Linked DNA regions of Duganella dendranthematis. The protein of the gene in region 1 interacts with the protein of each later gene in a pairwise test. Links are inferred from orthologs where the notes say so. Each region holds a gene or a part of one and is shown on either strand. Other genes may lie near its edges.

Evidence for each region.
Region 2: the proteins of hflK (region 1) and ftsH interact in binary tests that used the Escherichia coli proteins (3 or more experiments, as listed by UniProt). The link is inferred for Duganella dendranthematis from one-to-one orthologs.

Annotation. Positions count from the first base shown.
Region 1 is NZ_CP051684.1:484,230-490,021, reverse strand. The notes cover bases 1,971-4,944. They hold hflK (FtsH protease activity modulator HflK), read left to right. Parts: upstream 1,971-2,789; coding sequence 2,790-4,100; downstream 4,101-4,944. Other genes in these bases: hflC (protease modulator HflC), read left to right, coding at 4,100-4,944; hflX (GTPase HflX), read left to right, coding at 1,971-2,772. In the rest of the region: ribosome biogenesis GTPase Der, read left to right, coding at 1-1,131; RNA chaperone Hfq, read left to right, coding at 1,324-1,560; more of hflX, read left to right, coding at 1,603-1,970; more of hflC, read left to right, coding at 4,945-5,011; HH213_RS02335 (ATP phosphoribosyltransferase regulatory subunit), read left to right, coding at 5,213-5,792.
Region 2 is NZ_CP051684.1:4,792,145-4,809,202, reverse strand. What follows is about bases 10,170-13,094. They hold ftsH (ATP-dependent zinc metalloprotease FtsH), read right to left. Parts: upstream 12,612-13,094; coding sequence 10,728-12,611; downstream 10,170-10,727. Other genes in these bases: HH213_RS22075 (RlmE family RNA methyltransferase), read right to left, coding at 12,809-13,094; folP (dihydropteroate synthase), read right to left, coding at 10,170-10,659. Outside these bases: HH213_RS22150 (patatin-like phospholipase family protein), read left to right, coding at 1-395; HH213_RS22145 (FAD-dependent oxidoreductase), read right to left, coding at 392-2,092; HH213_RS22140 (hypothetical protein), read right to left, coding at 2,183-2,494; HH213_RS22135 (type II asparaginase), read left to right, coding at 2,681-3,706; HH213_RS22130 (flavin reductase family protein), read right to left, coding at 3,710-4,333; HH213_RS22125 (GNAT family N-acetyltransferase), read left to right, coding at 4,441-4,890; HH213_RS22120 (DUF6691 family protein), read right to left, coding at 5,031-5,432; HH213_RS22115 (YeeE/YedE family protein), read right to left, coding at 5,429-5,854; HH213_RS22110 (methyl-accepting chemotaxis protein), read right to left, coding at 5,977-7,614; HH213_RS22105 (hypothetical protein), read left to right, coding at 7,859-8,164; glmM (phosphoglucosamine mutase), read right to left, coding at 8,457-9,794; more of folP, read right to left, coding at 9,820-10,169; more of HH213_RS22075, read right to left, coding at 13,095-13,501; HH213_RS22070 (YhbY family RNA-binding protein), read left to right, coding at 13,545-14,012; HH213_RS22065 (DUF4149 domain-containing protein), read right to left, coding at 14,080-14,559; transcription elongation factor GreA, read right to left, coding at 14,559-15,035; carB (carbamoyl-phosphate synthase large subunit), read right to left, coding at 15,137-17,058. UniProt on the Escherichia coli protein: Acts as a processive, ATP-dependent zinc metallopeptidase for both cytoplasmic and membrane proteins. Plays a role in the quality control of integral membrane proteins.

The DNA.
Region 1 (5,792 bases):
GCCAAGCAAACCAAGCAGGCCGTGGCCGAAGCTGACGTTGTCATCTTCCTGGTCGACGGCCGCCAGGGCTTGACCCCGCACGACAAGACCATCACCGACTTCCTGCGTAAAAGCGGCCGTCCGGTGCTGCTGGTCGTGAACAAGGCGGAGGGCATGCGCTACAACGCAGTGGTGGCGGACTTCTACGAACTGGGACTGGGCGAACCGGCTGTCATTTCGTCGGCACACGGCGACGGCGTGCACGATCTGGTCGATCTGGCGCTGGATACGGCGTTTGAAAAGCGTCCGGAAGATCCGGAAGAGCTGGAGCCAACCGATCGCGGTATCAAGATCGCGCTGGTGGGCCGTCCCAACGTCGGCAAGTCGACGCTGATCAATACCCTGGTGGGTGAAGAACGCGTCATCGCTTTCGACATGCCGGGCACCACCCGCGACTCGATCGAGATTCCGTTTGAGCGCGACGGCAAGCAGTACACGCTGATCGACACCGCCGGTATCCGCCGCCGCGGCAAGGTATTCGAAGCCATCGAGAAATTCTCGGTGGTGAAGACGCTGCAATCGATCTCGGAAGCCAACGTGGTCGTGCTGATGCTCGACGCGCAGCAGGACATCTCCGAGCAGGATGCGCATATTGCCGGCTTCGTGCTGGAGACCGGCCGCGCGCTGGTCATCGCCGTCAACAAGTGGGACGGCCTGCGCACCGACGAACGCGACGAGATCAAGATCGACATCGACCGCAAGCTGGACTTCCTCGGCTTCGCCAAGATGCACTTCATCTCGGCGCTGAAGGCGCAGGGCATCGGTCCACTGATGAAGTCGCTGGACCAGGCCTATGCCGCCGCGTTTGCCGACCTCTCGACGCCTAAGCTGACCCGCGCGCTGATCGAAGCGGTGGAGAAGCAGGAGCCGAAGCGCAAGGGTTCGATCCGTCCGAAGATGCGTTATGCGCACCAGGGCGGCATGAATCCGCCGGTGATCGTCATCCACGGCAATGCACTCGACGCCATCAGCGATCCGTACAAGCGTTATCTGGAGAAGCATTTCCGCGAGACGTTCAATCTGGTCGGTACGCCGTTGCGGATCGAACTGCGCACGGGTAAGAACCCGTTCGCAAAAACTTCCGGAAAATAAGGTTTTTTTTGCAGGAACAGCCTGCAAAAAAAACAAAAACAAGGTACAGTGGCTTAGAAGCACCACTTTTCACGTGGCGAGCGGTGTTTCAGCGAAAATAGTTTGACTTTTAAAGACTTTTCGCTGGGCCACGACCTTGAATTCAAGCGTTTCGCCTCCACTTCCAACACAACAACATAAAATGGAGCTGTTATGAGCAATAAAGGGCAACTGTTACAAGACCCATTCCTGAACGCCTTGCGCAAGGAACACGTTCCTGTTTCGATCTACCTGGTCAACGGCATCAAGCTGCAAGGCCACATCGAATCGTTCGACCAGTACGTCGTACTGCTGCGTAACACTGTGACCCAGATGGTGTACAAGCACGCCATCTCCACCGTGGTGCCGGCGCGCGCCGTCAACCTCAATATTGAAAACGAAGCGGAATAAGCATTTGCAGCATCGCTTCTCTCCACATAGCGTGACCGTCGTATGCGCGCAGCTTTAGTCGGTATCGATTTCGGCCAGGGCGACTTTGCCGCCAGCGTCGAGGAACTCAACCTGCTGGCGCGTTCAGCCGGGGCGGAACCGGTGACGGTGATCACGGCAAAGCGCTCCGCTCCGGACGCGGCTTATTTCGTCGGCAGCGGCAAGGCGGACGAAATCGGCCAGGCCGTGCTGGCCGACCGCATCGAAATCGTCATCTTCAACCACGCGCTGTCGCCGGCGCAGCAACGCAATCTGGAAAAGCGCCTGAACATTCGGGTGCTGGACCGGACCAGTTTGATCCTTGATATTTTCGCGCAGCGCGCGAAGAGCCATGAGGGCAAGCTGCAAGTTGAGCTGGCGCAGCTACAGCACCTTGCGACCCGATTAATCCGCGGCTGGACTCACCTTGAGCGCCAGAAGGGCGGTATCGGCTTGCGCGGCCCCGGTGAAACGCAGCTGGAAACCGATCGCCGATTGATCGGCGAGCGGGTCAAGGCCCTGCGCGCGCGTCTGGCCAAGCTGCGCAAGCAGCACGAGACCCAGCGCCGTTCTCGCAACCGTACCCAGACGTTCTCGATTTCGCTGGTCGGTTACACCAATGCCGGCAAATCCACCCTGTTCAACGCGGTGACCAAGGCCGGCGTGTATGCGGCCGACCAATTGTTCGCCACGCTGGACACGACCTCGCGTCGCGTCTACATGGGCGAGGAAGTCGGCAACGTGGTGCTGTCCGATACGGTGGGTTTCGTGCGCGAGTTGCCGCACCAGCTGGTGGCGGCATTCCGCGCCACGCTGGAAGAGACCATTCATGCCGATCTGCTGCTGCACGTGGTGGACGCCGCGTCGCCGGTACGCATGGAGCAGATCGAGCAGGTCAACCTGGTGCTCAAGGAAATCGGCGCCGATCATATTCCGCAGATTCTGGTGTGGAACAAGATCGACGCGGCCGACCTCGAACCCTCGGTTGAGCGAGATGAATATGATAAGATTTCTCGCGTCTTCCTCAGTGCCCGCACTGGCGAAGGCCTGGACTTGCTGCGCGGCGCCATCACCGAATGGGCCAAGGCCGCGCCGAACGCGCGCCTGCAGCAGCCGTACGACACCGAAGACACACAAGAAGAATTAGAAGAAGTAGAGAGCAGTCCCACCCTCACTGACGTTGGATCACACTAATGCGTGTCTCCTCACTTATGAAACGACTCGGCTTGAAGCTGTCGCTGAACGACCCTCGCTGGGGGAAGGACAACAAGCCGCAGGCCAATGAAGGCAAGAAGCCCGGTGAAGGTCCGCCGGATATGGAGCAGCTGTGGCGCGACTTCAATCAGAAGCTGAACAACCTGTTCGGCCAGAAGCGTCCGCCCAACAATAACAACGACAACAACGGCAGCGGTGACGGCGGCGGCAATCGCCCCGATCTCGCCGGCGGCATCCGCGCCACGGCTGGCGCCATTGGCGCGGTGGTAGCGCTGATCTGGCTTGCCAGCGGTTCGTTCATCGTGCAGGAAGGCCAGACCGGCGTGGTCTACACCTTCGGCAAAGTCAGCCACACCACCGGCTCCGGTTTCAACTGGCGCTGGCCGTATCCGTTCCAGAGCGACGAGACGGTCAAGGTGTCGCAGATGCGCATGGTGGAAATTGGCTACCGTGGCAATATCAAGAACAAACAGGCGCGCGAATCGCTGATGCTGACCGATGACGAAAACATCATCGACATCCAGTTCGCCGTGCAGTTCAAGCTGAAAGATCCGGTCGCGTGGTTGATGAATAACCGCGACGAGGAAGACACCGTGCGCCAGGTCGCCGAGACGTCGATCCGCGAAATCGTCGGCAAGAACAAGATGGACTTCGTGCTGTACGAAGGCCGCGACAAAGTGGCGTTTGAAACCCAGCAGCTGATGCAGCAGATCCTCGACCGTTACGCCTCCGGCGTGCTGGTGTCCAGCGTGACGCTGCAAGCGGTGCAGCCGCCGGAGCAGGTGCAGATCGCCTTCGACGATGCGGTGAAAGCAGGGCAGGACCGCGAGCGTCAAAAGAATGAAGGCCAGGCTTACGCCAACCAGGTGATTCCTACCGCGCGCGGCGCCGCTTCGCGCCTGCTGCAGGAAGCCGAGGGCTATCGTTCGATGGTGGTGGAAAACGCCACCGGTAATGCCTCGCGCTTCAAGCAGGTGCTGGTCGAGTACCAGAAAGCGCCAGGCGTGACGCGTGACCGCATGTACCTGGACACCATGCAGCAGATCTTCTCCAGCGCCTCCAAGGTGATGGTCGATGCGAAAAGCGGCAGCAATCTGCTGTATCTGCCGCTGGACAAGCTGATCGCCCAAGCCGCGGCCACCGATGCGCAAGCCACCGCGGCGCGCGCCGCTGCGGCGGCACAGGCGGCCGGCGGCTCGCCAGCCACCAGCGCCACGCTGCCATCCGACCTGATACCGTCGGTGGAAGTCAACCGCCTGCGCGACCCGCGCACGCGCGAGTCCTTACGTGACCGGGAGAGCCGTTAATGAATCGCATAGCTAGTACCGTTGTCCTGGCGTTCATCGCGCTGATGCTGCTGTCGTCGACCGTGTTCGTGGTCGACCAGCGCAAGTATGCGATCGTGTTCGCACTGGGCCAGATCAAGGAAGTGATCCGCGAACCGGGCCTGCACTTCAAACTGCCGCCGCCGTTCCAGAATGTGGTGTTCCTGGATAACCGCATCATGACGATCGAATCGCCGGATGCCGAGCGTTTCATCACCGCCGAGAAAATGAACATCCTGGTGGACAGCTTCGTCAAATGGCGCATCGGCCGCGGCGAAGCCCAGCCCAAGCTGTACTACGTGACCTTTGGCGGCGAAGAAAGCCGCGCGCGTGATCGTATGTCGCAGATCATCAAGGCGGCGCTGAATGAAGAAATTACCAAGCGCACCGTGGCGGAAGTGATTTCCGGCCAGCGCGGCAAAGTGATGGAAGGCATTCGCGCCAAGGTAGTGCAGGAAGCCGCCCAGATCGGCGTCGAGATCATCGACGTGCGCCTGAAGCGCGTGGAATATGTTGAGCAGATCAACACCTCGGTGTACGAACGCATGAAGGCCGAGCGCATGCGCGTGGCCAACGAGCTGCGCTCGACCGGCGCGGCGGAATCGGAAAAGATCCGCGCGGATGCCGATCGTCAGCGTTCGGTGATCCTGGCGGAAGCGTACCGGGAAGCGGAAGAAACCAAGGGTGAGGGCGATGCCAAGGCATCCGCCATCTATGCTGATGCATTCGGCAAAAACCCTGAGTTCTACAAGTTCTATCGCAGCCTGGAAGCTTACCGCACCACCTTCAAGAACCATGGCGACGTGATGGTGATGGATTCCAGCTCGGACTTCTTCAAATACTTCAAGGGCGCTGGCGCCGGCGGCGCAGCCCCGGCTCCGGCCAAGAAGTAACCCGAGGCTACGGCAAAGGGTCGGACCCCGTACAGGGTCCGACCCTTCAGTCGCCGGCCGGCGGACAGCCCCGCATCAGCGTGGGTTCGCATCTTTTTCCCCTCATTCAACGCATTTTCGCGTAAAATATCAGGTTCGGCCGTCCAGTTTGGTGGCCTCGGCCTGCGTGCCGCATTGTTCATTTCTTAAATAAATAGTCCCATGCCGAATTGGCTGCTGCCTGAGAATATCGCCGACGTTTTGCCGTCGGAAGCTCGCAAGATTGAAGAGTTGCGTCGCCTGATGCTGGATAATTTCCGTCTGTACGGCTACGAGCTGGTCATGCCGCCCTTGCTGGAATACCTGGAATCGCTGCTGACCGGCGCCGGTGAAGACACCGACCTGCGCACCTTCAAGCTGGTCGACCAGCTGTCGGGCCGCATGCTGGGCCTGCGCCCGGACATGACCACGCAAGTGGCGCGCATCGACGCCCACCTGCTGAATCGCACGTCGGTCACGCGCCTGTGCTATGCCGGCAGCGTGCTGCATACCCGTCCCTCGGGCCTGCACGCCACCCGCGAGCCGTTGCAGATCGGCTGCGAGATGTACGGCCATGCCGGCCTGGAAGCCGACGCCGAAATCCAGGAACTGGCGCTGGCCTCGCTGGCCCTGGCCGGGTTCACCGAAGTGCGGCTGGACCTGATGCACGTCGGCGTGCTGCGCGCGTTGCTGGATAATTGCCCGGCCGCCCAGCGCGACCAGGCGAAACTGTATGCCGCGCTGCGCGCCAAAGACGTGCCGG
Region 2 (17,058 bases), 4.3 Mb from region 1 along the record:
AAATCGCCCGCCGCCTGGGCCAGGAAGTAATCATGGAATTCAAGGAGGCGTTCGACCAGGTGTTCTCGATTCCGGCCTGGCGCGCGGTGTTGGGCGTGGATGGCAATGCGCGCCTGCGCTACGCCAACAGCCATCTAGCCGATATGCGCATCGATTCGTCGGACGTCTCGGTGGTGCTGGAAAAGCAGCAGCTACAGCAAAAGCTGGACTGGCGGCGCAACCGCATCGAGCTACAAATGCCGCCGTCTTACGAAATCTTCGTGCAGCACATGAACGATCAGTGGCAGTATGGCTACGACCGCGCGCGCGAAGCGCTGGCGCGGCCGGCGCTGCAACAGCCGCCGATCCGCCGCGCCAACCGTCACAGCAAACCGCTGCGCAGCATCGAACCTTAGAGCAGGTCCGAAGCCAGCGCCTGGTGCAGTGACGCCACCGCGGCCGAGCCTTCGCCCACCGCCGCCGCCACCCGCTTGACTGAGCCGCTGCGCACATCGCCCACCGCGAAGATGCGCGGCCGGCTGGTCTCCAGCAGATGGCGTGGCCGCTCAAGCGGCCAGCTGGCGGCCGGCACATCCGGTCCCGCGAGCACAAAGCCTTTATCGTCCAATACCACGCAATCGCCCAGCCACGCGGTGCTGGGGTCCGCGCCGAGGAACAGGAACAGATGGCGCGCCGGCGCCTCGCGCGGTTCGCTGCCTTCGCTTTGCCACAGGATGCTTTCCAGCCGCTCGGCGCCGCGCAGTTCGACGATCTGCTTGTGGACGTGCAGCGTGATCTTCGGCGACGCCTCGATCCGCTGAATCAGATAACGCGACATGCTGGCCGCCAGCCCGCCCGAGCGCACCACGATGTGCACATGCTTGGCGTGCGAGGCGAGGAACACCGCCGCCTGCCCGGCCGAATTGCCGCCGCCGACGATCACCACTTCCTCGTCGGTGCAGAAGTTAGCCTCCATGAACGAGGCGCTGTAATACACGCCGCGTCCTTCAAAGCGCTCCAGCTCCGGCAAGGCCGGCTTGCGATAGCGCGCACCGCTGGCGATGACGATCGAGCGTGCGCGCAGCTTCTCGCCGCTGTCGACCTGAATGCCGTATTCCGCAGTGGAGCAATCGACCCCGCTGACCTTCACCGGCACCGCCACCTCGGCGCCGAACTTGCGCGCCTGCGACAGCCCGCGACCAGCCAGCGCCTGGCCGGTCACGCCGGTCGGGAAGCCGAAGTAGTTTTCGATCTTGGAACTGGAACCGGCCTGGCCGCCGGGCGCTTTCGCATCCAGCACCGCCACCGTCAGGCCTTCGGACGCCGCATACACCGCCGCCGCCAGTCCCGCCGGGCCAGCGCCGACCACCACCACATCGAACAGGCGGCCATCGAGATCGTCCGGGCTGATGCCAAGGCCGTCGGCCAGTTGGCGCAGCGTGGGCCGGCGCAGCACCTGACCGTTGAGCAGCACCACCGCCGGGATGTCTTCCGGCTTCACCGCAAAGCGCGTCATCAGCTGGAGCGCCTCTTCGTCGGCGGCGTATTCGGAATCAAAATAGGCGGTCGGCTGACCGTTCCGGTTGAGGAACTGGCGTAGCAACAGCGTTTCCTGCGAATCGCGGGCGCCGAACAGCACCACGCCCCCGGTCTGGTCCTGCATGTAGGCCACGCGCCGCAGGATGAAGGCACGCATGATGGTTTCACTCAGCGCCGCTTCCGAAATGACCAGCGTGCGCAGCGAGTCTTCGCTGATGACGATCAGCTCGCCGTCCTCCACCACGCGCGCGGTGGCCACGGCCGCAAGGCCCGCCAACGCCCCCATCTCGCCGGTGAACATGCCGGGGCCATGGACGCCCAGCACGGTCGATCCCAGCACCGAGCCGCGTTCGATCTCGATCGCGCCGGAGACAATCACGTACATCGAGTTATGGCGCTCGCCCTGGCGGAACAGCACCGTGCCAGCAATAAAGCGCTGGCGCTCGCCGTAGCGCAGGATCACGTCGAACTGGTCTTCGCTCAGGGTGGGGAAAATCTGGTGGCGGCGGTTGCCGATGTCGGACGACGCCAGATGGGGAGCGATGTTCTTGCCAGTCCCGGATTGCTTTTCCATACCGTATCCTCGCGATGTGATACGGTCATGATAGCGCTAATTGCCCATGCCGGCAGCCTCCCTTCCGGCAGGCCGCCGAAGCCGCTACTTTTACCGGCAGAGCTGCTGCCACTGCGCCTCAAACTCGGCCGGCGAGACATCCTGCGCCAACAAGGTCAGGTCGCGCGCCACCGAAATATAGCGCTGGAAGCCGATGTAGCCGCCGAACGCATCCTTGGCGTTGACCTCGCCGCACGGCGCCCCGCCCTTGCCGACGAACTGGTTGCGAAACTGCGCCTTGTTCGGCTCCAGGATCTTTTCCTTGACATATTTTTCGCCCAGCTGGGTCAGCGTTGCTGCTTCCTCTTGCTGTTTCTGTGCCGCCGTCTTACCGCAAGCGGCCAGCGCAAGCATTAATGCCATCGTGATAGCCAATCTCATATATTTTCTCTATTATATTTTTGCCGCGACCCTGACTTAACGCGGCAACGCCCCGCATTGTTGACATGCGAAGCTTTTGTTACTATCCCAAGCTTTACTGCCCGATCAGGAGATCGCATGCCTTACCCTCAAACCGCCCGCTGGTACACCGCCCTGCTGATCTGCGCAATGTTGCTCAGTTCCTATGCCGGGGCAGCTGACAAACTGGCCCACGTGACCATTCTGGCCACCGGCGGCACCATTGCCGGCAGCGGCGCCACCAGCACCACCACGGTCGGCTACACCGCCGCCACCGTCGGCGTCGACAGCCTGATCGCCGCAGTGCCGGAACTGGCTAAGGTCGCCGACGTCAAGGGCGAACAAGTGTTCCAGATCGCCAGCGAAAACATGAGCAATGAACATTGGCTCAAACTGGCCAAGCGCGTCAACACCCTTTTGGCCGATCCGGCGGTTGACGGTATCGTCATTACGCACGGCACCGACACGCTGGAAGAAACCGCCTACTTCCTGGACCTGACCGTCAAGAGCCACAAGCCGGTGGTGCTGGTCGGCGCCATGCGTCCGGGCACCGCACTGTCGGCCGACGGCCCGATCAACCTGTACAACGCCGTGCTGCTGGCGGCCAGCAAAGAGGCCGTCGGCAAGGGCGTGCTGGTGGCAATGAACGACCAGATCCACGCCGCCCGCGATGTCACCAAGACCAACACCTCGACCCCGGACAGCTTCAAGACGCCGGAACTGGGCATGCTGGGCTACATCCAGGGCAACAAGCCATACTTCTATCACGTGTCGGCCCGCAAGCACACGGCCGATACCGAGTTCGACGTCAGCAAGCTGGACGCATTGCCGCAGGTCGACATCGTCTACGGCTATGCGAATGTTAGCCCAGTGGCGCTGAACGCGCTGGTGGCGGCTGGCGCCAAGGGCATCATCCACGCCGGCGTGGGCGACGGCAGCCTGGCCACGCCGGTCAAGGCCGGCCTGATCGCGGCCCGCAAGCAAGGCGTGCTGATCGTGCGTTCCAGCCGCGTTGGCCAGGGTATCGTGGCACGCAACGGCGAAGCCAATGACGATGAGCTGGACTTCGTCGCGTCCGACACGCTGAACCCGCAGAAAGCCCGCATCCTGCTGATGCTGGCGCTGACCAAGACCAGCGACAGCAAGCAGATTCAACGCATGTTCTACACCTACTAAGCTTTACGGATAGCTGGGCCGCGTCATGCGGAACAACTGCTCCGGTGTGATTTCGAAGTAATCGGCCGGGCCGCCGCCACGCAGGATGGTGCGCGAGCCGGCCGTATCATAAACGCCGTCGCGCAGCAGTTCGCGCGCGATATGCACCCCCACTACCTCCCCAAGTATCAGCCAGCTATTGGTCTCCGCGCCGGACGCGCCTTGCAGGCGGATGATCTGGCTGCACTTGCACTCGAACGACACCGGACTTTCCGCCACGCGCGGCACGCTGACGATAGTGGATGCCTGCGGCGTCAGGCCGGCCAGCTGGAACTCGTCCACCTCCGGCGGCGCGGCGGCGCAGCTGGCGTTCATGGCCTCGGCCAGTGGCCGGGTTGCCAGGTTCCATACAAACTCCCCGGTTTCCTCGATATTGCGCAGCGTGTCCTTGCGGCCCAGGCTGGCAAAGCCGATCAGCGGCGGTGTGTAATTGAAGGCGTTGAAGAAGCTGTACGGCGCCAGGTTGAGATTTCCGCTGGCGGCGCGGGTGGAAATCCAGCCGATCGGGCGTGGGCCGACGATGGCGTTGAAGGGATCATGCGGCAGGCCGTGGCCTTGCGCCGGTTCATAGAAGTATTGGTCGCTCATACTGTATTGTCGCATACGTTTCTTTACAACAATTTATACAAATCGGGGCTTGCGCTCCTACAGTGCGCGCCGTAGGCTAAGTGTATTACTTAGTAAAAAGCGCGTATATGGATCTCGACGTACAATTTCGCCCCATGAAGGCGCCCCCGACTGACAAGGTCTTGCTGGCCTTCCGCAAAGACGCCGGCTTCAAGGGTGGAACACCGCCCCCAAAGGCAGCGGACCCGCGCGGCACCATCCAATGGGTGGCGGTCGAACTGAAGAACAAGCAGATCGGTATCGCCCGGCTGGAAATGGCGCCGCCGATGTTCTGCTTTGTGTCGGAACTCATGATCATGAGCCAGTATCGCGGCCGAGGTGTTGGTCACTGGCTGGTCAAGCGGATCGAGCAATACTGCCTGGGCACCGGTATCCAGCGACTGGTGCTGGAGGCTGCGGAAGGCACCGACGATTTCTACAAGTCCCAGGCTTTCGTGCCCGATCCCCTGCTGCCGCGCTTGTGGCGCAAGGAAATCAGTCCCCTGCAGCGCAAAATGTTCACGCCCATGTTTGGCTAAGGTTGTGTCGCCAGCGGTTGTTAACAAATTCTGTGGATAAGCCTGTTAACAAGCCACAGGTGGCACAAACAAGTGCTTGTTTTAAAAGAACAAATGTTTACTGCGTAATTTTTTCGCAGTAAAAGTTATCCACCGCGCGGTCAATCGAGCAATTCGTACAGCGCCATGCCTGCCAGCATGGCGGCGACGAAGATCAGCGCCTTCGGCAAACCCATGCCGAGACCGACCAAAGCCGGGCCGGGACAAAATCCGGCAATGCCCCAACCTATTCCAAACATCACCGCGCCGATAATCAGCCGCCTATCAATCTTAGTGGCGGAAGGTAATTTCATGTCCCCACCCAACAGCGTGGTTTTGCGCGACTTCGCCCATAGAAAAGCGAAGAAACCAACGCCGATTGCGCCGGCCATCACGAATATCAAGGATGGATTCCATAATCCCGCCACGTCCAGAAACGCCAATACCTTGGCAGGGTCCGCCATGCCGGAAATAATCAGGCCGATGCCGAATATCAGGCCAGCCAGGAAAGAAATAATAATCATAGATGGCGCACCAAAAACACAGTGACAAAGCCCATCGCCATAAACGTCAAGGTAGCGACAATTGATCGTGGCGATAATCTGGATATGCCACATACGCCATGGCCGCTGGTACAGCCTGAACCAATTCGTGTGCCAAAGCCGACAATCAAACCGGCAATGATCAGCGTAACGGGATTTGCTTCAATGTGAATATCTGGCAGTCGCCAGAATAAGCTGTAAATCACCGGCGCGCCAATCAGGCCGCCAGTAAACGCCAGGCGCCAACCGATATCGCCGCTACGTGGTTTGATCAGCCCGCCGAGTATGCCGCTAATGCCGGCGATACGGCCATTGAATAAAACAAATACAGCGGCAGCCAGGCCGATCAGCAACCCGCCGGCCAGCGCAGCGCCGGGGGTGAAGGCCATGGTATCGATGTTCATCAGGTACTCCTCTGGGGTAAGTCCACCGGAGTATGCCAGAAATGGGCTTCTTCACGCTAATTTTTAGCATGGAGACAAGGCAACAAGGCACGCGGCAGGTCGCCCTGCCACGCCGGTTTTAATCAACCATTTGCCAATCGAAGATGAGGACGAGTGTGCGATCTAATATGGGAATCAGATTGCGCGGATAAATGAGAAACCGAAGCGGTCGATGCATCCAATTTAAACTGGCCGACGATTTCGCTTAAATGAATGGCTTGTTCTTTTAATTCTTCTGCTGCGGCAGTGGCTTCTTCGACCAATGCCGTATTCTGCTGCGTCATACCGTCCATTTGTCCTAGCGCCTGGCTGACTTCTTGAATACCAATACTCTGTTCCTGGCTGGCATGACTAATCTCGGACATAATTTCAGTAACGCGACGGACACTATCGACCACTTCGTGCATGGTAATGCCAGCGTTTTGTACCAGCTCCGAACCGCTGCCGACTTTAACCACCGAATCATCGATTAATACCTTAATTTCCTTGGCCGCCTGTGCTGCGCGCTGCGCCAACACCCTGACTTCACTAGCCACCACGGCAAAACCACGGCCTTGCTCCCCGGCACGCGCCGCTTCCACCGCCGCATTCAATGCCAGAATATTCGTCTGGAAGGCAATACCATCAATCACAGAAATAATATCGACGATCTTTTTAGACGAATCATTAATCGACTCCATGGTATCGGTCACCTGGCGCATTACCGCACCGCCCTGCTCCGATACATCCGACGCCGATTGTGACAACTGATTGGCCTGCTGCGCATTGCTGGCGTTTTGCTTGACGGTTGAAGTCAACTCTTCCATGGCGGTCGCCACCCGTTCTAGCGATTGCGCCTGTTGCTCGCTGCGCTGCGACAGGTCCACATTGCCGGTGGCAATTTCGTTCGACGCATGGGTAATCGCCTCGGTGCCATGCCGTACTTCGCTGACGATGCCAGCCAGGCTGTCGCGCATGCCTTTGATGGCGAACAGCAAACTATCCTTGTCTTCCGGCGCCAGATGGACGCTCACGGCCAGATCGCCCTTGGCAATGCGAGTGGCGATCTCGGCGGCATATACCGGTTCGCCGCCCAGTTGCTTCAGCAACAGACGCTTGATCAAGCCGGCGATCACCACGCTCAGGACAAACGCAACGGCCGCCAGTCCCGTTACCAGACGCTGGGCGCCGGTGGCGTAGTCTTCCACCGTACCGGCGGCGGCGGCAGACTCTTTCTGGGCGGAGGTCACCAGCACCGCAATGTCCTGCACGATGCGGCGGCGCAGCGGGCTGCATTCATTCACCAGAAAACGGCCGTACTCCTCCATTTTTCCCGCCTCACGGTACTTGCGCGGACGTTTTAGCTCCTCCGCCATCGCCAGCAGCCCTTCCTTGACCTTGGCAAATTGCGGATCGCTGGCATAAGCCGGCGTCAGTTTCTCAACGGCAGCCAGATAAATGGCCTTTTGCTCATCAACGATGGCCAGTTCCTTCGTGGCTTCCGCATCATCGGTAAAAATGTAGGCGTTGCGTGCCGCCAGCCCGGTCTGATCCAGCGCCTCACGGGCTGCATAGAGCGGCTCTAGCCGATCTGCCGTGACGAGGTTGTCCTCGTGGAAGGCCTTGGCCAACGACGACACGCGCAACACCGAAAACACGGCCAGCACTAGCATCAGCGCCGTCAACATGCCAAAACCCAGCGATAGCTGTGTACCGATTTTTAATTTTTTGAACGAATCCATGTGACGCTCCTGAACGTGGCAAAGTCGGGGTAAATAACCAAACTCGCGGGTTCACGGCGATGGACAACGGCGATAGGCAGAAGCGGCGGCTAGGGCGAGGCCGCGCATCGGATAGATATGTATGCCGGGCACTATGCCTGAAAAGATTCCTTATATCAACAAAAATGAATCTATCGGCACGATAGCTGTCGCTAAAAAACGCATACGGTGGAGTGGCAGAATTAACCTCCTATAGAATGATGGAATGTCAAAAACCCCTAAATTTCCCGGTCCACTGACCGCGCGTGGCGCCGTGCTGGCGGTGCTGCTGTCAAATGCCGACCAGACCGGCACCGCGCCGCTGCAAGGACGCACCTCGCTCGCCGCGATCATCAAAACATTGAAACGCAAATACCACTGGCCGATCGAGTCCAGTAGCTTTCCCTCCAATGCCAGCGACGGCAGCGCCACGTGGGCGACCGTGTATCGCCTGCCGCCGGCAGCGGTGAGCAAGGCATTGAACAATGGCGGTAGTGAATGGCTGGAACGCAGGACGGCTGCCAGGGCGTGATGGCGCGGTATTTTTTATGGCCTGCCCAGCAGGAATCGAACCTGCGACCCTCAGCTTAGAAGGCTGATGCTCTATCCAACTGAGCTATGGGCAGAGAATGCTGCAGGAATCTGCGGCGGAAATGAAAAACGGGCTGTCTTTCGACAACCCGTTTCAAAGTTCTTGGTCGGAGTACAAGGATTCGAACCTTGGACCCCCTGGTCCCAAACCAGGTGCGCTACCGGGCTGCGCTACACTCCGAAGACCAGTATTCTAGTCGCTGTCCGCGAATCCGTCAATCAAAGCGGTCGATTTAATTTTCAACCTTGTCGGCGATGCGGCGCGCCATCGACTGGGCGGCGTCGGCATCGCGTGCCTCTACCATCACGCGGATCAGCGGTTCGGTGCCGGAGGCGCGAATCAGCACGCGGCCACTGTTGCCCAGCTCAGCTTCGACCTTTTCTTTTTCGGCCACCATGGCGGCGTTCCTGGTCCAGTCGAAGCCGGCAGGCACGCGGACGTTGATCAGCGTCTGCGGGAAGATCACCAGCTCGGCGCAGCATTCTTCCAGCGATTTGCCGGCGCGCTTCAGTGCCGACAGCACTTGCAGCGCGGAGATGATGCCGTCGCCGGTGGTGTGCTTGTCCAGCGCCAGCAGGTGGCCCGACCCTTCGCCGCCCAGTATCCAGCCCTTGTCCTGCATCACTTCCAGCACGTAGCGGTCGCCGACCTTGGCGCGGGCAAAGCCAATGCCCTTCTCTTTTAAGGCGACCTCGACGGCCATATTGGTCATCAGCGTGCCAACCGCGCCGGCGACCGGGCCGGTGGCCAGGCGATCCATGACCATCAGGTACAGCAGCTCGTCGCCGTTGTACAGGCGGCCATTGGCGTCGCACATGATCAGGCGGTCGGCGTCGCCGTCCAGCGCGATGCCGAGGTCGGCGCCGTGTGCCTGAACTGCGGCGGCCATCGCGGCCGGGGCGGTGGCGCCGTGGTCGAGGTTGATGTTAAAGCCGTCCGGCTTATTGCCGATGGCGATCACTTCCGCACCGAGTTCGTGGAACACGTGGGGGGCGATGTTGTAGGCGGCGCCGTGGGCGCAGTCGACCACGACTTTCAGGCCGCGCAGGTCCAGCTCGTTCGGGAAGGTGCTCTTGCAGAATTCGATGTAGCGGCCTTGCGCGTCGTCCAGGCGCTTGGCGCGGCCCAGTTTTTCCGACGGCACGCACAGCATTGGCTGGTCCAGCTCGGCTTCGATGTCGAGCTCCACCGCATCCGGCAGCTTGGCGCCCTGGGCCGAGAAGAATTTGATGCCGTTGTCCTGGAACGGGTTGTGCGAGGCCGAGATCACCACGCCGGCCGACAGGCGCAGCGCGCGCGTCAGGTAGGCGATCGCCGGAGTCGGCATCGGGCCGGCCAGCATGACGTCGACGCCGGCGGCCGAAAAGCCGGCTTCCAGCGCGGCTTCCAGCATGTAGCCGGAGATGCGCGTGTCTTTGCCGATCAGCACGGTTGGACGGCTGGCGCCGCTTCGCTTGCTGGCCAGGACCTTGCCGGCCGCATAGCCGAGGCGCATGACGAAGTCAGGGGTGATGGGTGCTTCGCCGACCAGGCCGCGAATGCCGTCGGTACCAAAATATTTACGTGACATATGTGTGCTCTTTTAAGTTGTTATTTTAGTGTGCTGCGTGCCAGACCTTGAGGGCGTCGACCGTTTCCGCGACGTCGTGCACGCGGACGATCAGCGCACCCTGCGCCACCGCCGCCAAGGCGCCGCCGACGCTGCCGGCCATGCGCTGCTCGACCGGCCTGCCGGTCACCGCGCCCACCATCGACTTGCGCGACAGCCCCGCCAGCAGCGGCAGGTTGAGCTCGTCAATCAGGCGCGCGGTGGCCTTCAGCAAGGCGTAATTATGCTCCACTGTCTTGCCAAAGCCAAAGCCGGGATCGATGCACAGTCGACGTGGATCAATACCGGCCGCCAGCAGCGCTTCGGCGCGTTCGTGCAGGAAGGCGATCACCTCGGCCACCACGTCGGTATAGGCCGGCGCCAGCTGCATGTGTTGCGGGTCGCTTTGCATGTGCATGATGCACAGCGCGCAGTCGCTGTCGCGTACGGCCTCCAGCGCGCCGGGGGCGCGGAAGCCGTTGATGTCGTTGATCATGTCCACGCCGGCGATGATGGCTTCGCGCATCACCTGTGGCTTGTAGGTGTCGACCGAGATCGCCGGGCCGAGGTCGCGCAGCGCGTACAGCACCGGCATCACGCGTTGCAGCTCGTCTTCCAGCGAGACCGGCGGCGAGCCGGGCCGGGTGGATTCGCCGCCGACGTCGATGATGTCGACACCGGCCTCGATCATCTGCTCGGCGTGCGACAGCGCAAATTCCAGCGACTGGTAGTTGCCACCGTCGGAGAATGAATCGGGCGTCACATTGAGGATACCCATCACGCGGGCGCGCACGCCCTGCCCCCGCCACGGGTAATTAAAACGGCCAAACTGTAAGGTAGATTGCATGTGACACTGGAATAAAAAAGGGCGAGGATCGCTCCTCACCCCTTGGTGGTTGATGCAGCCCGGCGTGCTTAGGCCGGTGCGGTCACGCTTGGCGATACACCGCTGCCGCCATCGCTAGGTGGCTGTTTGCGGATCGTCACGCCGGCTTTCGGCGGACGCGGCTCCAGGCCGGCCATAATGTCGTTGATCTGGTCTGCATCGATGGTTTCCCACTCCAGCAGCGCCTTGGTCATGACTTCGACTTTGTCGCGGTTGTCCGACAGCAGCTTGCGGGCCAGCGCATATTGCTGATCCAGGATGTGGCGAATTTCCGCATCCACTTTCTGCTGCGTGGCTTCCGAAATGGTCTTGTTGCTGCCCCCCATGAAGCCGTCGTTCTGGGTATCTTCATACACCATCACGCCCAGCGCATCCGACATACCGAACTTGGTGACCATCGAGCGGGCCAGCTTGGTGGCGCGCGAGAAGTCGTTCGAGGCGCCGGTCGACATCTGGCCGACAAAGATCTCTTCCGCGATACGACCGCCGAACAGGATCGAAATCTCTTCCAGCATCTTGTCCTTGTAGCCCGAAATATTATCGTGCTCAGGCAGCTGCCAGGTCAGGCCCAGGGCCCAGCCGCGCGGCATGATGGTCACTTTGTGGACCGGGTCAGCCTTCGGCAGCAGCTTGGCGACCACCGCGTGACCGGACTCGTGGTAGGCGGTGTTGCGACGCTCATCTTCGCGGATGACCATCGATTTACGCTCAGGCCCCATGTAGATCTTGTCCTTGGCATCTTCGAAGTCGGCCATATCGACCAGACGCTTCGAGCGACGCGCGGCAAACAGCGCAGCCTCGTTGACCAGGTTGGCCAGATCGGCGCCCGAGAAGCCAGGGGTGCCGCGGGCCAGAATGTCGGCCTTAACGTCGGTGCCGATCGGCACTTTGCGCATGTGCACGTTCAGGATCTGTTCGCGGCCGCGGATATCCGGCAGGCCAACGCTGACCTGACGGTCGAAACGGCCCGGACGCAGCAGCGCTTTATCCAGCACGTCGGCGCGGTTAGTGGCAGCAATCACGATCACGCCGGACTGCGCTTCGAAGCCGTCCATTTCCACCAGCAGCTGATTCAGCGTCTGTTCGCGTTCGTCGTTACCGCCGCCCATGCCGGCGCCACGGTGACGGCCGACAGCGTCGATCTCATCGATGAAAATGATGCACGGCGAATGCTTCTTGGCGTTCTCGAACATGTCACGTACGCGGGAGGCGCCGACACCGACGAACATTTCAACGAAGTCCGAACCGGAAATCGAGAAGAACGGTACTTTGGCCTCGCCGGCAATGGCACGCGCCAGCAGGGTTTTACCGGTACCTGGAGGACCCACCATCAGCACGCCGCGCGGGATGCGGCCGCCCAGTTTCTGGAACTTGCTCGGGTCCTTGAGGAACTCGACGATCTCGCCGACCTCTTCCTTGGCTTCATCGCAGCCTGCCACGTCGGACAGGGTGACGGTGTTATTGGTCTCATCCATCATGCGTGCCTTCGACTTGCCGAAGGAGAACGCGCCGCCCTTGCCGCCGCCCTGCATCTGGCGCATGAAGAAGATCCAGACGCCGATCAGCAGCAGCATCGGGAACCACGACACGAACACCTGCGACAGGAACGATGGCTCCTCAGGCGGTTTGATGTCGAAGTGGATGCCGTTGTCGCGCAGGTCGCCGATCAGGCCGCGATCGTACAGCGTGGCGGTGGTGCGGACTTTGGTGTCGTCGCTGCGGGTGGCGGTGATGGTGCCGCCTTCAATCACGACATCCTTGATGCGTTTGGCTTTCACGTCATCCAGCAAGTCGGAATAAGCGATTGGTTTCGCTCCGCCGGTTACGCCATGGCTATCAAACTGCTTGTACAGCATAAGCAGGAGCAGTACCACGACTACCCAGATGGCTGATTTGGAAAACATGTTATTCACGAAAACTCCTTGGATGCGAGACGCATCGATAAACCTGGCTGAACTCTGATTTTACTCGCAATAGGCAGGCGTTGCCAGAAACCTGCCGTGCGCCGGTCAAAAACCGGCTGAAAAGCACATTATTTCGCCAAAATCTTACCGCAATCAAGGCAAAAACGGCTTTCCCGGGGTTTGATGTGCGGGTTGTTCAGCAAATATCAAGGGTGCCAGCCATCAGATTCCAAAGGTTGCGCCGATGCCATGCCGTCGGTTGGGTTTTTCAGGCCACGGCCGAGCAGGAAAATCTCGGACGACTTGTCGCGGCTGGCTTTAGGTTTCTTTTGTACTACTGTTTTAAATTCGGCACGGAATTTCAGCACAATATCGTTGAATCCCATGTCCTTGAAACATTTGACCAGCAAAGCGCCGCCGGGTTTTAAATGGGCCTGTGAAAATTCAATCGCCAGGTCAATCAGATGCTCCATGCGGGCGGCGTCGGAATCGTGGATGCCGGACAGGTTAGGCGCCATATCCGATAACACCAAGTCAACTTTTTGCCCCTGCACCACGTTTTCCAGTTGCTGCAGTACGTCAGGCTCGCGGAAGTCGCCCTGGATAAAGTGGAAGTCGGCAATCGGCTCCATCGGCAGCATGTCGAGGCCGATCAGCGTGCCGTTGATGCCGCCGCCCTCCTTGCCCGCCAGCTTGCGCCGCACGTACTGACCCCAGCTCCCCGGTGTACAGCCCAGGTCGACAATGACCTGGCCGGGCTTGATCAGTTTCTCTTCTTCATCAATCTCTTTCAGTTTGAAAGCCGCACGGGCGCGATAGCCCTCTTTCTGGGCCAATTTCACGTAAGGGTCGTTAATATGGTCGTGAATCCAGTTTTTGTTTAATTTGTTCTTAGCCATTCGCGTAGAATACTGCCTTTAAGGAACCTACTAAAAGAATTTTATGATCAAACTTACTCCCGCCGAGCGCAGCGCGCTGCGCGCCGAAGCCCACGGCCTGAATCCAATCGTCATGATTGGCGCCGACGGACTGACTGCCAACGTCCTCAAGGAAATCGCGCTGGGTCTCGATTCCCACGGCCTGATCAAAGTGCGCGTGTTCGGCGACGACCGCGAAGCCCGTATCGCCATGTACGAAACCATCTGCGAACAGCTGAAGGCTGCGCCGGTGCAACATATTGGCAAGCTGCTGGTGCTGTACCGTCCGAAAGTGGAAACCGAGAAAGCCCGCAGCGGCAGCGCCGGCAAAGGCATGCGCGAAGTCACCATCGTCAAGCCTAGCCCGAGCGGCACCAAGCGACCATCGGTCACCAAAGTCGTGCTGAAGGGGAATGAGCGCGTTACGCAGGGCGGTAATATCAAACGCGCCAAGGCGCGTCAGAAGTCGACCAAAAAGACTGTCTTGGGCTAAGGTCATTCCCGCGCAAGCGGGAATCCATGCTGAGTATGGATTGCCGCCTGCGCGGCAATGACATAGCTTATTGTTTTACTACCAGCCACGCAGCCAGCAGGCTTTGAATCAGATAGATCACGCTGGAAATGCCGTGCAGGACGCCGAATTTATTCTTCGCCGCCTCCTCCATCACACCGCCCGGCCCCGCCGCCGCGCGCAGCGCCGCCATCATCGGCTGTAAGCCGAAGTGCGACACCAGCGTGCAAGCCAACATCACCAGCACGATAATCAGCAAGGTACGGCGCGATTTGGCCGCCATATTCGCTGCCGGTCCGGCAAAAATGCCGCCGGTGCTGGTCTGGGTCGCCCACAGCAGCACCAGCATCACCAGTGCGCACGCGATCGACAACCAGGCCTGGTTGGTGAACAGATTGCCGGCAATGGTGCCGGCCAGCACGCGATCACTCAGCGTGGCAAACAGGGTCGGTGCGGCCAGATAACCCACCGCCCATAAACTGCCGGCCCACAGGGTCGCGACCAGCAGGCGTGTACGGGCGAGTAACATCAGATGTAGCGCACTTCCAGAATTTCGTATTCGCGCGGACCCGATGGGGCCTGCACTTCCACCACGTCGCCGGCCGACTTGCCGATCAGCGCGCGGGCGATCGGCGAGGTCACCGACACTTTGCTCAGTTTCAGGTCGGCTTCATCGATGCCGACGATCTGGTAGGTCACCTTGGCGCCCGATTCCAGGTCTTCCAGGTCGACCGTCGAGGCGAACACCACGCGGCCTTCGGCGTCCAGCGTGGCTGGATCGATGATTTGCGCGGCGCTCAGCTTGCCTTCCAGTTCCGCGATGCGGCCTTCCACGAATGCCTGGCGCTCTTTGGCGGCATCGTACTCGGCGTTTTCCGACAGGTCGCCATGCGAGCGTGCTTCGGCAATCGCGTCGATCACGATACGGCGTTCTTTGGTCTTCAACTGGTGCAACTCTTCTTTCAAGAGTTCGGCGCCGAACTTGGTAAGTGGAACTGAAGTCATGTTGTCTATTTACTCTGTTTTTACAATGGAAAACCACAGAGGCCGCGCCAACCTTCAGCGCGAGCTCTGTGGTCCGGGTACTACCTAAACCTTATTAAACCTTAGTGTAAGGTTTTATGCAGCCCTTGTAAATCGTACACACGCAATTCGTCGAGATGGCGGATGCCTTCGACCGCCGCTTCAGCGCCGGCGATGGTGGTGTAGGTCGTCACGCGCGACGCCAGCGACGAAGTGCGGATGGCACGCGAGTCGACGATGGCGTTGCGTTTTTCTTCCACCGTGTTGATGACCAGGACCAGTTCATGGTTCTTGATCATGTCGACGATGTGCGGACGGCCTTCCACTACCTTGTTGACCGCGGTGACCGGAATGCCGGCCGCCGCAATCACCGCCGCCGTGCCCTTGGTGGCGGCCAGCGTGAAGCCCATGTCGACCAGGTCGCGCGCCACTTTCACGGCGCGCGGCTTGTCCGACGATTTCACCGACAGGAAGACCTTGCCCGATTTCGGCAGCTTGACGCCGGCGCCCAGCTGCGACTTGACGAAGGCTTCGCCGAAGGTTTTACCGACACCCATGACTTCACCGGTCGATTTCATCTCAGGGCCGAGGATGGTGTCCACGCCTGGGAATTTCACGAACGGGAACACGGCTTCCTTGACGCTGTAGTACGGCGGCACCACTTCGGTGGTCACGCCCTGGTCTGCCAGCTTCTGGCCGACCATGCAGCGCGCGGCGATCTTGGCCAGTTGCAGGCCGGTGGCCTTCGACACGAATGGCACGGTGCGCGAGGCGCGCGGGTTCACTTCCAGCACGTAGACCACGTCCTGGCCCTCTTGCTTCTGGATCGCGAACTGCACGTTCATCAAGCCGACCACGTTCAGGCCCTTGGCCATCAGCGCGGTCTGGCGCTTCAGTTCATCGATGGTCTCCTGCGCCAGCGAGTACGGCGGCAGCGAGCACGCCGAGTCGCCCGAGTGGACGCCAGCTTGTTCGATGTGTTCCATCACGCCGCCGATGAAGGTGGTGTCGCCGTCCGAGATGCAGTCGACGTCGCACTCGATGGCGTCGTTCAGGAAGCGGTCCAGCAGCACCGGCGAATCGTTCGACACCTTGACCGCTTCGCGCATGTAGCGCTCCAGGTCACGCTGCTCGTGAACGATTTCCATCGCGCGGCCACCCAGCACGTAGGAAGGACGCACCACCAGCGGGTAGCCGATTTCCTGCGCCAGCGCCAAGGCGTCGGCTTCGGTGCGCGCGGTGCGGTTAGGCGGCTGACGCAGACCCAGGTCTTGCAGCAGCTTCTGGAAACGCTCGCGGTCTTCGGCGGCGTCGATCATGTCCGGCGAGGTGCCGACGATCGGCACGCCGTTGGCTTCCAGGTCCAGCGCCAGTTTCAACGGGGTCTGGCCGCCGTACTGCACGATCACGCCGACCGGCTTTTCCAGCTCGACGATTTCCAGCACGTCTTCCAGCGTCAGCGATTCGAAGTACAGGCGATCCGAGGTATCGTAGTCGGTCGACACGGTCTCCGGATTGCAGTTGACCATGATGGTCTCGTAGCCGTCTTCGCGCATCGCCAGCGCCGCGTGTACGCAGCAGTAATCGAATTCGATACCCTGGCCGATACGGTTAGGACCACCGCCCAGCACCATGATCTTCTTCTTGTCGGTCGGATTGGACTCGCACTCTTCATCGTATGTCGAGTACATATACGCGGTGTTGGTGGCGAATTCCGCCGCGCAGGTGTCCACGCGCTTGTAGACCGGGCGGATGCCCAGGCCATGGCGGTACTTGCGCACTTCGGCCGGCGTGGTTTGCAGCAGGAAGGCCAGACGACGGTCCGAGAAGCCCTTCTGTTTCAGCTTGTACAGCGTGGTCTTGTCCAGCTGCTCCAGCTTCTGGGTATCCATCCACAGTTCCAGGTCGACGATCTCTTTAATCTGGATCAGGAACCATGGGTCGATCTTGGTCAGCTGGTGCACTTCTTCCATGGTGAAGCCTTGCGCGAAGGCGTCGCCCACGT